Regions from separate parts of the Streptomyces sp. NPDC055099 genome, predicted to be linked through region 1. Evidence: riboswitches for the same ligand, from Rfam matches in the RefSeq annotation. Region 1 holds a riboswitch; each other region holds the start of a gene.
The links. Region 1 has a riboswitch for cyclic di-AMP ahead of ACWFRU_RS08545 (M23 family metallopeptidase). Riboswitches for the same ligand answer to the same signal wherever they lie in the genome.
Positions count from the first base shown of each region.

Region 1 (3,201 bases):
GGCCCGGCCAGCAGGTCGTCGCGGTGGAGGTCCACCTGGAGGCGCCGCTCGACGCCGAGCCCGCCGGCCTCGACGGCGTCGCCACGATCATGGCGAGAGCCTTCAACGAAGGTACGGACAAGCACTCCGCCGAGGACTTCGCCGCCGAACTCGACCGCTGCGGCGCCACCATGGACGCGCACGCCGACCACCCCGGCGTACGCGTCTCGCTCGAAGTCCCGGTCTCCCGCCTCCCGAAGGCGCTCGGCCTGCTCTCCGACGCCCTGCGCGCCCCCGCCTTCGCGGACAGCGAGATCGAGCGCCTCGTGCGCAACCGCCTGGACGAGATCCCGCACGAGGCCGCGAACCCGGGGCGCCGCGCCGCCAAGGAGCTGTCCCGGCAGCTCTTCCCGGCGACCTCCCGCATGTCGCGCCCCCGTCAGGGCACCGAGGAGACGGTCACGGCCATCGACTCGGCGGCGGTGCGCACCTTCTACGAGAAGCACGTGCGTCCCGCCACGGCGACCGCCGTCATCGTGGGCGACCTGACCGGCGTCGACCTGGACGCCGTCCTCGCCGACACCGTCGGCGCCTGGACGGGCGGCACCGCCGAGCCGCGTCCGGTGCCCCCGGTGACCGCGGACGACACCGGGCGTGTCGTCATCGTGGACCGCCCCGGAGCCGTCCAGACACAGCTGCTCATCGGCCGCGTGGGACCGGACCGCCACGACCGTGTCTGGCCCGCGCAGGTGCTCGGCACGTACTGCCTCGGCGGCACCCTCACCTCACGCCTGGACCGCGTCCTGCGCGAGGAGAAGGGATACACCTACGGCGTACGGTCGTTCGCCCAGGTCCTGCGTTCCGCACCGGACGGCACCGGCGCCGCGATGCTCGCCATCAGCGGCTCCGTGGACACTGAGTCCACGGGCCCGGCGCTCGACGACCTGTGGAAGGTCCTGCGCACCCTCGCGGCCGACGGCCTCACGGACGCCGAGCGCGATGTCGCCGTGCAGAACCTGGTGGGCGTGGCCCCGCTCAAGTACGAGATGGCGGCGTCCGTCGCGGCCACGCTCGCCGACCAGGTCGAGCAGCACCTGCCGGACGACTTCCAGGCCCAGCTCTACCGCCAGTTGGCCGCGACCGGCACCGTGGAGGCCACTGCCGCCGTCGTGAGCGCCTTCCCGGTGGACCGTCTGGTGACGGTGCTCGTCGGTGACGCCGCGCAGATCGAGGAGCCCGTCAGGGCGCTCGGCATCGGTGAAGTGAGTGTGGTCACGGGGTGACCGCGAGCTGAGTCACAGTCAGGACATATCGGGACCCCAGTGGCTGAGATTTACCACTGGGGTTCTCATATGTCCGAATTGCTATGGAGGTTACGTGTCTGACCTGTGGCGTGCGCTACAAAAGCTCTGATCCGTTTGTCGTTTGAAAGACGGCCCGCTTAGCGTCATCCCGGCTGTTCGTCATGCAGTAGTCGCACCCGCGGCACCGGACAGTCATCGCCGAGTCCCCGTACGGCGCGAGCCAGGGGAGCCGGGGACCCACATGTCCCCTTGGGGTGAATCGGGAACCTTGCCGTCAGGTGAGGGACTCGTAGGAGACCTTCCTGCTCCGAACCCGTCAGCTAACCCGGTAGGCGAGAAGGAAGGAAAGGATCAGCCGCTTCATGGCGTTCACCCGTGCCACCGGGAAGCACCGTCGCCCGAGCCGCCTCACGCGTACGACCGCGAACGTGGCGGGCGTCGCAGCCCTCACCACCACCGGTGTCATCGGAGGCCTGGCCGCTCCGGCGCTCGCCGCCGACGACGCGGCGGCCCTCGAGCACACCGGCCTGACCCAGGCCGTCTCCGTCGGCGACTCGCTCGCCGAGAGCATCGACGCGCAGGCCGCCGCCCAGCAGCAGGCCGCCGACGCCGCCGCCGCGGCCAAGAAGGCCGAAGAGGCCGCCAAGAAGAAGGCCGAAGAGGCGAAGCGCAAGGCCGAGGCCGAGGCGAAGGCCAAGGCCAAGAAGGAGCGCGAGGCCAAGGAGCGTGCCGCTCGCGAGGCCGAGCGCAAGCGCCTCAACACCTACGTCTCCCCGATCTCCGGCTCGTACGTCTCCACGGGCTACCAGACCGGCGGCGCCATGTGGTCCTCCGGCAGCCACACCGGCGTGGACTTCCACGCCGCCTCCGGCACCCCCGTCCACGCGGTCGGCTCCGGCACCGTCGTCGAGGCCGGCTGGGGCGGCGCCTACGGCAACAACGTGGTCATCAAGATGAACGACGGCACGTACACCCAGTACGGCCACATGTCGTCCCTCGGTGTCACGGTCGGCCAGGCGGTCACTCCGGGCCAGCAGATAGGCCTCTCCGGCTCCACCGGCAACTCCAGCGGCCCGCACCTGCACTTCGAGGCCCGCACCGGCGCGGACTACGGCACGGACATCGACCCCGTCTCGTACCTCCGCTCGCACGGCGTCAACGTCTGATCCCGGCGGACGAAGGCGGACGCGCGAAGCGCCACTGATTCACCGAAAGCCCCGGCTCGTCGAGAGCCGGGGCTTTCGCCGTTCCCGTATCTCCTTTGGCCAAAAGTATCCCTGGATTTCGGCCTGCCGTCGGAAATTCGGCCGTCCTGCAATAGAGTCGCAGAACAGGCGTCGATCGACCGCGTTTCGCGGGGATTAAGGCGGAGGTCAGTCATGCGCATTCCCGCGCACTCGGTATGCACGGCCATCCGGGACGACATCGTCTCCGGTGTCTACGAACGGGGTGGCCGGCTCACCGAGGAACTGCTCGCGCGCCGCTACGGAGTCTCCCGCGTCCCGGTGCGCGAAGCCCTGCGCACCCTTGAGGCCGAGGGCTTCGTCGTCACGCGCCGGCACGCGGGCGCGTGCGTCGCGGAGCCCACCGAGCAGGAGGCCGCCGACCTCCTTGAGATCCGCGCGCTCCTGGAGCCCCTGGGCGCGGCCCGCGCCGCCCAGCGCCGCACGGAGGCGCACCTGAAGGTCCTGCGCGGTCTCGTCAGGCTCGGCCAGGAGCGGTCGAGGCGCGGCCAGAGCGAGGATCTGCGCTCCCTGGGCGGCTGGTTCCACGAGACGCTCGCCCAGGCGTCCGGCAGCCCGGGCCTCACGGCGCTGCTCACGCAGCTCCGGCACAAGATCGCATGGATGTACGTGGTCGAGCCGACGGAGGCTCCCGCCGAGGCCTGGGCCGAGCACGCCGCGATCGTCGACGCGGT
Region 1 covers NZ_JBSGUA010000003.1:119,482-122,682, forward strand. Annotated here, with positions in the region: gene ACWFRU_RS08540 (M16 family metallopeptidase) at 1-1,262, shown strand, start outside; cyclic di-AMP (ydaO/yuaA leader) riboswitch at 1,470-1,633, shown strand; gene ACWFRU_RS08545 (M23 family metallopeptidase) at 1,646-2,449, shown strand; gene ACWFRU_RS08550 (GntR family transcriptional regulator) at 2,663-3,201, shown strand, end outside.

Region 2 (3,201 bases), on a different contig from region 1:
CGAACCGGCAGCCCTGGCGTCGGGGGGTTGTCGCCAGGACCGCCGGGGTTCTGGGGTTACCTCAGATCGACTGGCCCTTGCCGCGCAGCCACGCCGCCGGGTCGACCCCGGTGGCGTCGCCGCCCGGGTGGACCTCCATGTGGAGGTGCGCGCCGGTGACGTTGCCGGTGGCGCCGACGCGGCCGATGGTCTCGCCGGTGGTGACCTTCTGGCCCGCGCTGACGTTCATCGAGGACTGGTGGCAGAACCACACCTCGGTGCCGTCGTCGAGTTCGAGGACCGTGCGGTAGCCGTACGCCCCCGCCCAGCCGGCCTCCTTGATGGTGCCGGAGTGGACGGCCTTGATGGGCGTGCCCGTCGGAGCCGCGAAGTCCAGGCCGGTGTGGTAGCCGGAGGACCACATGGAGCCGGGCTGACCGAAGGTGCCGGTGAGCGTGTACGAGGCGACGGGGAGGGTGTAGCTCTTCGCGAGCTTGGCCAGGCGCTCCGCCTCGGCCTTCTTCTTGGCCTCGGCCTCGGCCTTCTTCTTGGCGGCGGCCTTCTCGGCGGCGATCTTCTTCTCGGCCGCGGACTGCTTGGCGGCGGCCTGTTCGGCGGCCTGCTTCACGGCGGCTTCCTCGGCGGCCTTCTGGACCGCGTCGTCGGCCTGGTCCTGCTGGTTCTCGGCTTGCTCCATGATGCGGGCCCGCAGTGCCTCGCCCGCGTCCGTGGTGCCCTGCTCGGTGTCGGCGGCGCTGAGACCGGCGGCACTGAGGGGCGCGGCGGCGGTCACCACGCCGTTGTCCGCGGAACCCGAGTCGGACGCGTCGTCGGATATCAGGGACCCCACGCCCGGAAGCGACTTGGCCTCCGGCAGCGAGTCCGTGACGGCCGAGAGGTCCGGCATGGCGATGGAGACCGGGGGCTTGCCGTCCTGCGCGGTGGCGATGCCGCCCGCGCCGACGGCGGCGATGACGCCTACGCCGAGAACCGTGGAGCTGCGGGCGAGCCCGCCACCACCCCGCTTGTGCACGCGGTGCCTGCCGCGGACGGGACGGATGGACTCCTCGGTGGGGTTCCATTCCTCCCAGGAATTGTCGTCGTACCCACCGAAATCGTCGTCATTCGGTACGTAAACGCCTTGGGGGGCAGGGCGGTTGGACGCCACTGGGGCGCACTCCTTTCCTTCCTTCTCGCCTACCGGGTTAGCTGACGGGTTCGGAGCAGGAAGGTCTCCTACGAACATCTGGCACGGAGGCACAGATGCCCGATTCACCCCAATTAGTGGTTCCCCGGCTCCCTTTCGGGATTAGGCGCGTGCGCGCGGAGCCGACTCGAGTGACGGCTGGGACGACCGCGCTGCGTTATCGAACGTTAATAGACAGCAGGCCGGTATTCCAAGCTGTTCCGACTGATCGTTAACGCTCATGGCCCGTACTTATCGGGACACCGGGGGCCGGAACGGGGCGAGTTGACCCCACTTCTTCACACACCGGAGCTTCACATCTCCTTGACAGTACGTCAGTTGTTATGCGGAGTGGTGTCCTTCCGTCACGGCCGGTGACAGCGGCCGCCGCACCGCCAGCAACGCCATGTCGTCGGTCCCCCCTCCGCCGGTGTGCCGCCGCACCTCCTCGACGAGCGTCGTCAGGAGCGCGTCCGGGCCGCCCGGCCCCGGGAAGATCCGGCCGCCGAGCCGCGCCGCCGGGTCGTAGAACTCGCCCCGGGTGTCACGCGCCTCGGAGAGCCCGTCGGTGTAGAGCAGCAGCATCGCCCCCGGCGGGAACTCCGTCTCGTCCGCGCGGTCCGGCCAGGCGCCCAGCTCGCCCATCCCCAGCGGCAGCGCGGGCTCGGTGGCGGTCAGGACGCACAGCCGTCCGTCGCCGCGCAGGAGCAGCGGGCCCGGGTGCCCGCGGTTGATGAGACGCACCAGACCGTCGCCGTGCGGGATCTCCGCGAGGACGGCGGTGGTGAACCCCTCGAAGGCGTCGAGCCCGTCGCGTCGTGTGCCCTCCCGCGCGAGGGCGCGCTCCAGGCGCTGCGCCACGGCCTCCAGCGTCGCCTCCTGCTCGGCGGCCTCCCGGAACGCCCCGATCACCACGGCGACGGCCGCCACCGCGCCCATGCCCTTGCCCCGCACGTCGCCGACGATGACGCGGACGCCGTGCGGGGTGTCCTGCACGGCGTACAGATCGCCCCCGATGAACGCGTCGGCCTCCGCGGCCTCGTACCGCGCCGCGACGTCGAGGCCGCCGATACGGGGGTCCGGCTGGGGCAGCACCGCGCGCTGGGCGGCCTCGGAGATGGAGCGGGCGGACGCGAGCTGTTTGTCGCTGCGGCGTACGACGCGGTTGATGACGACGGCCAGGACGGCGACGGTCACCACCGTGATCAGTTCGGTGACGGCCTCGACGTCGGTGGTGGTACTGGTCTTGAAGTGCAGGGCGAGCACGGCGGAGCAGGAGGCGGCGCCGATGAGGGTGGTGCTGAGCAGCGAGTAGAAGGGTGCCGCGATGAGGGGGGCCGCGGTGAACAGGGGTACGGCGGTGAACCTGGGCGGGGTCGACACGTCGTACACGATCCCGACGACGATGAGCAGCAGGGGAAGAGCCCGCACGAGCGCCCGCTCGTGCCGCACATCGGGCCGCTTGCCGCCGCCCCCGCCGATTCCACCTCGCTGCCCCACTCACTCAGGGTTCCCGGAGGGGCGGCGCGGGGCGACCGGTGTGGGCCGACCGGGCTACCGACTCCAATCTCGGCTCATGGCGACACATGGCGACACATGGGGACTCATGGCGGCGGAAACACCGAAGGCCCGAATCCATTTCTGGATCCGGGCCTTCGGTCTTTAGTAGCGGGGACAGGATTTGAACCTGCGACCTCTGGGTTATGAGCCCAGCGAGCTACCGAGCTGCTCCACCCCGCGCCGTTGAATGCAACTCTACGCCATCAGGGGGAGTGAAAGCGAACCGGTTGCGAACGGCCTGCAAACGGAGCCATGGGAACGAGGCGCGTGACGCTGCGGGCCGGGCGTCGTTGGCCAGCTCATGAAGAAGATCATCACCGCAGGCATGCTGGTCATCGGCTCTCTCGCCATGGCGGCACCGGCCCACGCCGACAACGACTCCAACTTCGGCGGCGGCGTGGACGCCGCCAACGCCTGGAACTTCACGGCATCCGCCGTGTGCCTCCAGGAAGTCGCGGTGGTGCCGGTCCTCGGAG
Region 2 covers NZ_JBSGUA010000016.1:21,445-24,645, forward strand. Annotated here, with positions in the region: gene ACWFRU_RS32190 (M23 family metallopeptidase) at 62-1,147, opposite strand; cyclic di-AMP (ydaO/yuaA leader) riboswitch at 1,159-1,305, opposite strand; gene ACWFRU_RS32195 (PP2C family protein-serine/threonine phosphatase) at 1,508-2,665, opposite strand; tRNA gene ACWFRU_RS32200 (tRNA-Met) at 2,832-2,905, opposite strand; gene ACWFRU_RS32205 (hypothetical protein) at 3,027-3,201, shown strand, end outside.
Region 2: linked by a shared signal. The riboswitch ahead of ACWFRU_RS32190 (M23 family metallopeptidase) and the one ahead of ACWFRU_RS08545 (M23 family metallopeptidase) in region 1 are both predicted to bind cyclic di-AMP.

Region 3 (3,201 bases), on a different contig from region 1:
GCGTGGTTGGTGTCCTGGTACTCGTCGACCATCACGTGGCGGAAGCGGCGGCGGTAGTGCTCGGCGACGTCCGGGAACGCGCGGAACATGTGGACCGTCGTCATGATCAGGTCGTCGAAGTCGAGGGCGTTCGCCTCGCGCAGCCGCGACTGGTACATCGCGTACGCCTGGGCGAGCGTCTTCTCGAAGCCGTCGGCGGCCTGTCCTGCGAAGGTCTCCTCGTCGATCAGCTCGTTCTTCAGGTTCGAGATCTTGGCGCTGAAGGACTTCGGCGGGAACTTCTTCGGGTCGATGTCCAGGTCACGGCAGACCAGCGCCATGAGCCGCTTGGAGTCGGCGGCGTCGTAGATCGAGAAGGAGGAGGTGAAGCCGAGCTTCTTCGACTCGCGGCGCAGGATGCGGACGCACGCGCTGTGGAACGTCGACACCCACATCGCGTTGGCCCGCGGCCCGACGAGCTGCTCGACGCGCTCCTTCATCTCGCCCGCGGCCTTGTTCGTGAACGTGATTGCCAGGATCTGCCCCGGGTGCACGTGCCGCTCGGCCAGGAGATACGCGATGCGGTGCGTCAGGACCCGGGTCTTGCCGGAGCCCGCGCCCGCGACGATGAGCAGCGGGGAGTCCGCGTGCACGACGGCCGCGCGCTGGTTCTCGTTCAGCCCGTCGAGCAGGGCCGCCGGGTCGATCACGGGGCGCGGGGCGCCACCGCGGTAGTGCGCGTCCCGGGGTACGGGCGCGTCGAACTTCCCGTCGAACAGATCGTCCGGAACGGATTCCGGGGCGCTGTCCTCGGGCGGCGGCGGGGGCTCCTCCTCGGAAGCCCGCGAGGGCTTGAGGTCCGCCAGGAAGCTGTCATCAAAGAGGCTGCTCATCGCCTCCCGAGTCTAGGCGGCCCCACTGACAACCCGCCCCGGGTTCCGGCCACGTCCACCCGCACATGCCCCGCACACGCCCCGCCCGCGGCCCGTCACGTTCCGCGACGGCGCCGCGTGTCCGCGTCAAGAGCTTCGTAAAGTAACGAAAACGTATCGGGCATATCGAACATCAACCTTCACACGGAGCACACGAGTTGGCTACCGTGCTCCGCGGGCTGCTCGTACTCCCACCGGCGAACCCCGCCGGGAACGGGTGGCCTCCGCCGAGTTCGATCTCCTCGGAGCCGGGGACCCACCAAGAACTTGGGGTGAATCGGTCCCGTACGCGGTACGGGACCGTAGGGCAACCTTCCGGAATCACCCGCCCGAACCCGACAGCTAACCCGGTAGGCGGTCTACGGAAGGAGTCGCCTCCCTTGGCGTCGCACCGCAAGCCGCGGGCCCGCATCACCGGCCTACGCACCGCTCCGGCCCTCGGCATCACGACGGCAGCCCTCACCTCCGTGGCTCTCCTGTCACAGAGCGCGCAAGCGGCACCGTCAGCGCCCCAGAAGCCCAGCCTCGAAGAGGTGCAGAAGAAGGTCGACGACCTCTACCACCAGGCGGGCGTGGCCACCCAGAAGTACAACTCCGTCAAGGAGCGCACCGACAAGCAGCGCAAGAAGGTCGACACCCTTCTCGACGATGTGGCCAAGCGCACGGACAAGCTGAACGAGGCCCGCCGGCAGCTGGGCACGTTCGCCGCGGCCCAGTACCGCACCGGGGGCGTCTCCGAGACCGCCACGATGATGCTCGCCGACGACCCGCAGGGGTACTTCGACCAGAACCACCTGTCGGACCGGCTGACCGCACGCCAGAAGAAGGCGGTCGACGACTACCAGACGCAGCAGGCCTCGGCGACGAAGCAGCGCACGAAGGCCGCCAAGAGCCTGGAGACGCTGAGCGACTCGCGGGACGACCTGCGGACGAGCAAGCAGACCGTCCAGAAGAAGCTGGGCGCGGCGCGCACGCTGCTCTCGGAGCTGACGGCCGAGGAGAAGGCACGCCTCGCGGCGATCGAGAAGAAGAAGGAAGAAGAGGCCAAGCGCAAGGCCGCCGAGCTGGCGCGCAAGCAGGAGGCCGAGGCGGAGGCCAAGCGCAAGGCGGCGGAAGAGGCGGCGGCCAAGGAGCGCGAGAAGGAGACTCCGGACTCGGGCACGGACACGGGTTCCGGCACCGACACGGGCTCCGGCTCCGGCTCCGACGGCACGGACAGTGGCTACGCGACGAAGGCCGCGAAGGTGATCAACTTCGCCGAGGCGCAGATCGGCAAGCCGTACGTGTGGGGCGCGACCGGGCCCGACTCCTACGACTGCTCCGGGCTCACCCAGGACGCGTGGAAGGCCGCGGGGATCTCCCTGCCGCGTACGACGTGGGACCAGGTGAAGGTCGGCACGACCGTGAAGACGGCCGACGCCAAGCCCGGCGACCTGGTGTTCTTCTACGACGACATCAGCCACGTCGGGATCTACATCGGCGACGGCAAGATGATCCACGCGCCGAAGCCGGGGACGAACGTCCGCGTGGAGTCGATCTACTACATGCCGATCCACAGTGTGGTGCGGCCCGCCTGAGCACTCGCCCAGGAGCCCATCACGCGCGCGTGGCCCGCATTCCCGGGGGGATTGCGGGCCACGCGCGCGTAGTGGGCCGGTCGGATCCGCGGACTCAGGTCCACAGCACCGCGATGAAGATGTTCGCGACGGTCAGCAGGCCGACGGCGCCGAACATCCCCTTGTCCACCTGCTCGTCGTCCCGTTTCACGTAGACCAGCGCGAGGATCACGATCAGGACGGCCATCTTGATGCCGATCTTGACGTTGTTGACGGGGTTGTCGTCCGCCTGGTTGAGGCCCACCAGGACCACGCCCGTGACGAGCATCGTGAGCGCGCCGTGCAGCATCGCGGGGACGAAGCGGGCCGTGCCCTGGCCCATCTGCTTCATCTGGGTGAGGAAACCGCCCAGGAGGGAGGCGATGCCGATGATGTGCAGGCCGACGAAGAGATGGGTGAGAACGTCCATGGTTCCGGAGCCTAGCCGGGGCCGTATCACCCCTCCGTAGCCAGGTGGCCCCCGAGCGCCGCATCGGTCACGTGCGCCTCCGAAGACTGCCGGTTCGGCGGATCACGCGGTCACTTGAGGTCACCGGACGCCACAGTCGCGTCAGTTGCGCACAATCCGTCACCAACCCGTGACGGTCAGGTTTAGCGTCCTTCGTCAGGTGACCGGCTCCCCACCGCCGCCCGGACCCGGGGCGGCAGTCGGTTACCACCGCCGAGAATCCGGC
Region 3 covers NZ_JBSGUA010000005.1:68,352-71,552, reverse strand. Annotated here, with positions in the region: gene pcrA (DNA helicase PcrA) at 1-872, opposite strand, end outside; cyclic di-AMP (ydaO/yuaA leader) riboswitch at 1,127-1,283, shown strand; gene ACWFRU_RS14770 (NlpC/P60 family protein) at 1,292-2,488, shown strand; gene ACWFRU_RS14765 (hypothetical protein) at 2,583-2,936, opposite strand.
Region 3: linked by a shared signal. The riboswitch ahead of ACWFRU_RS14770 (NlpC/P60 family protein) and the one ahead of ACWFRU_RS08545 (M23 family metallopeptidase) in region 1 are both predicted to bind cyclic di-AMP.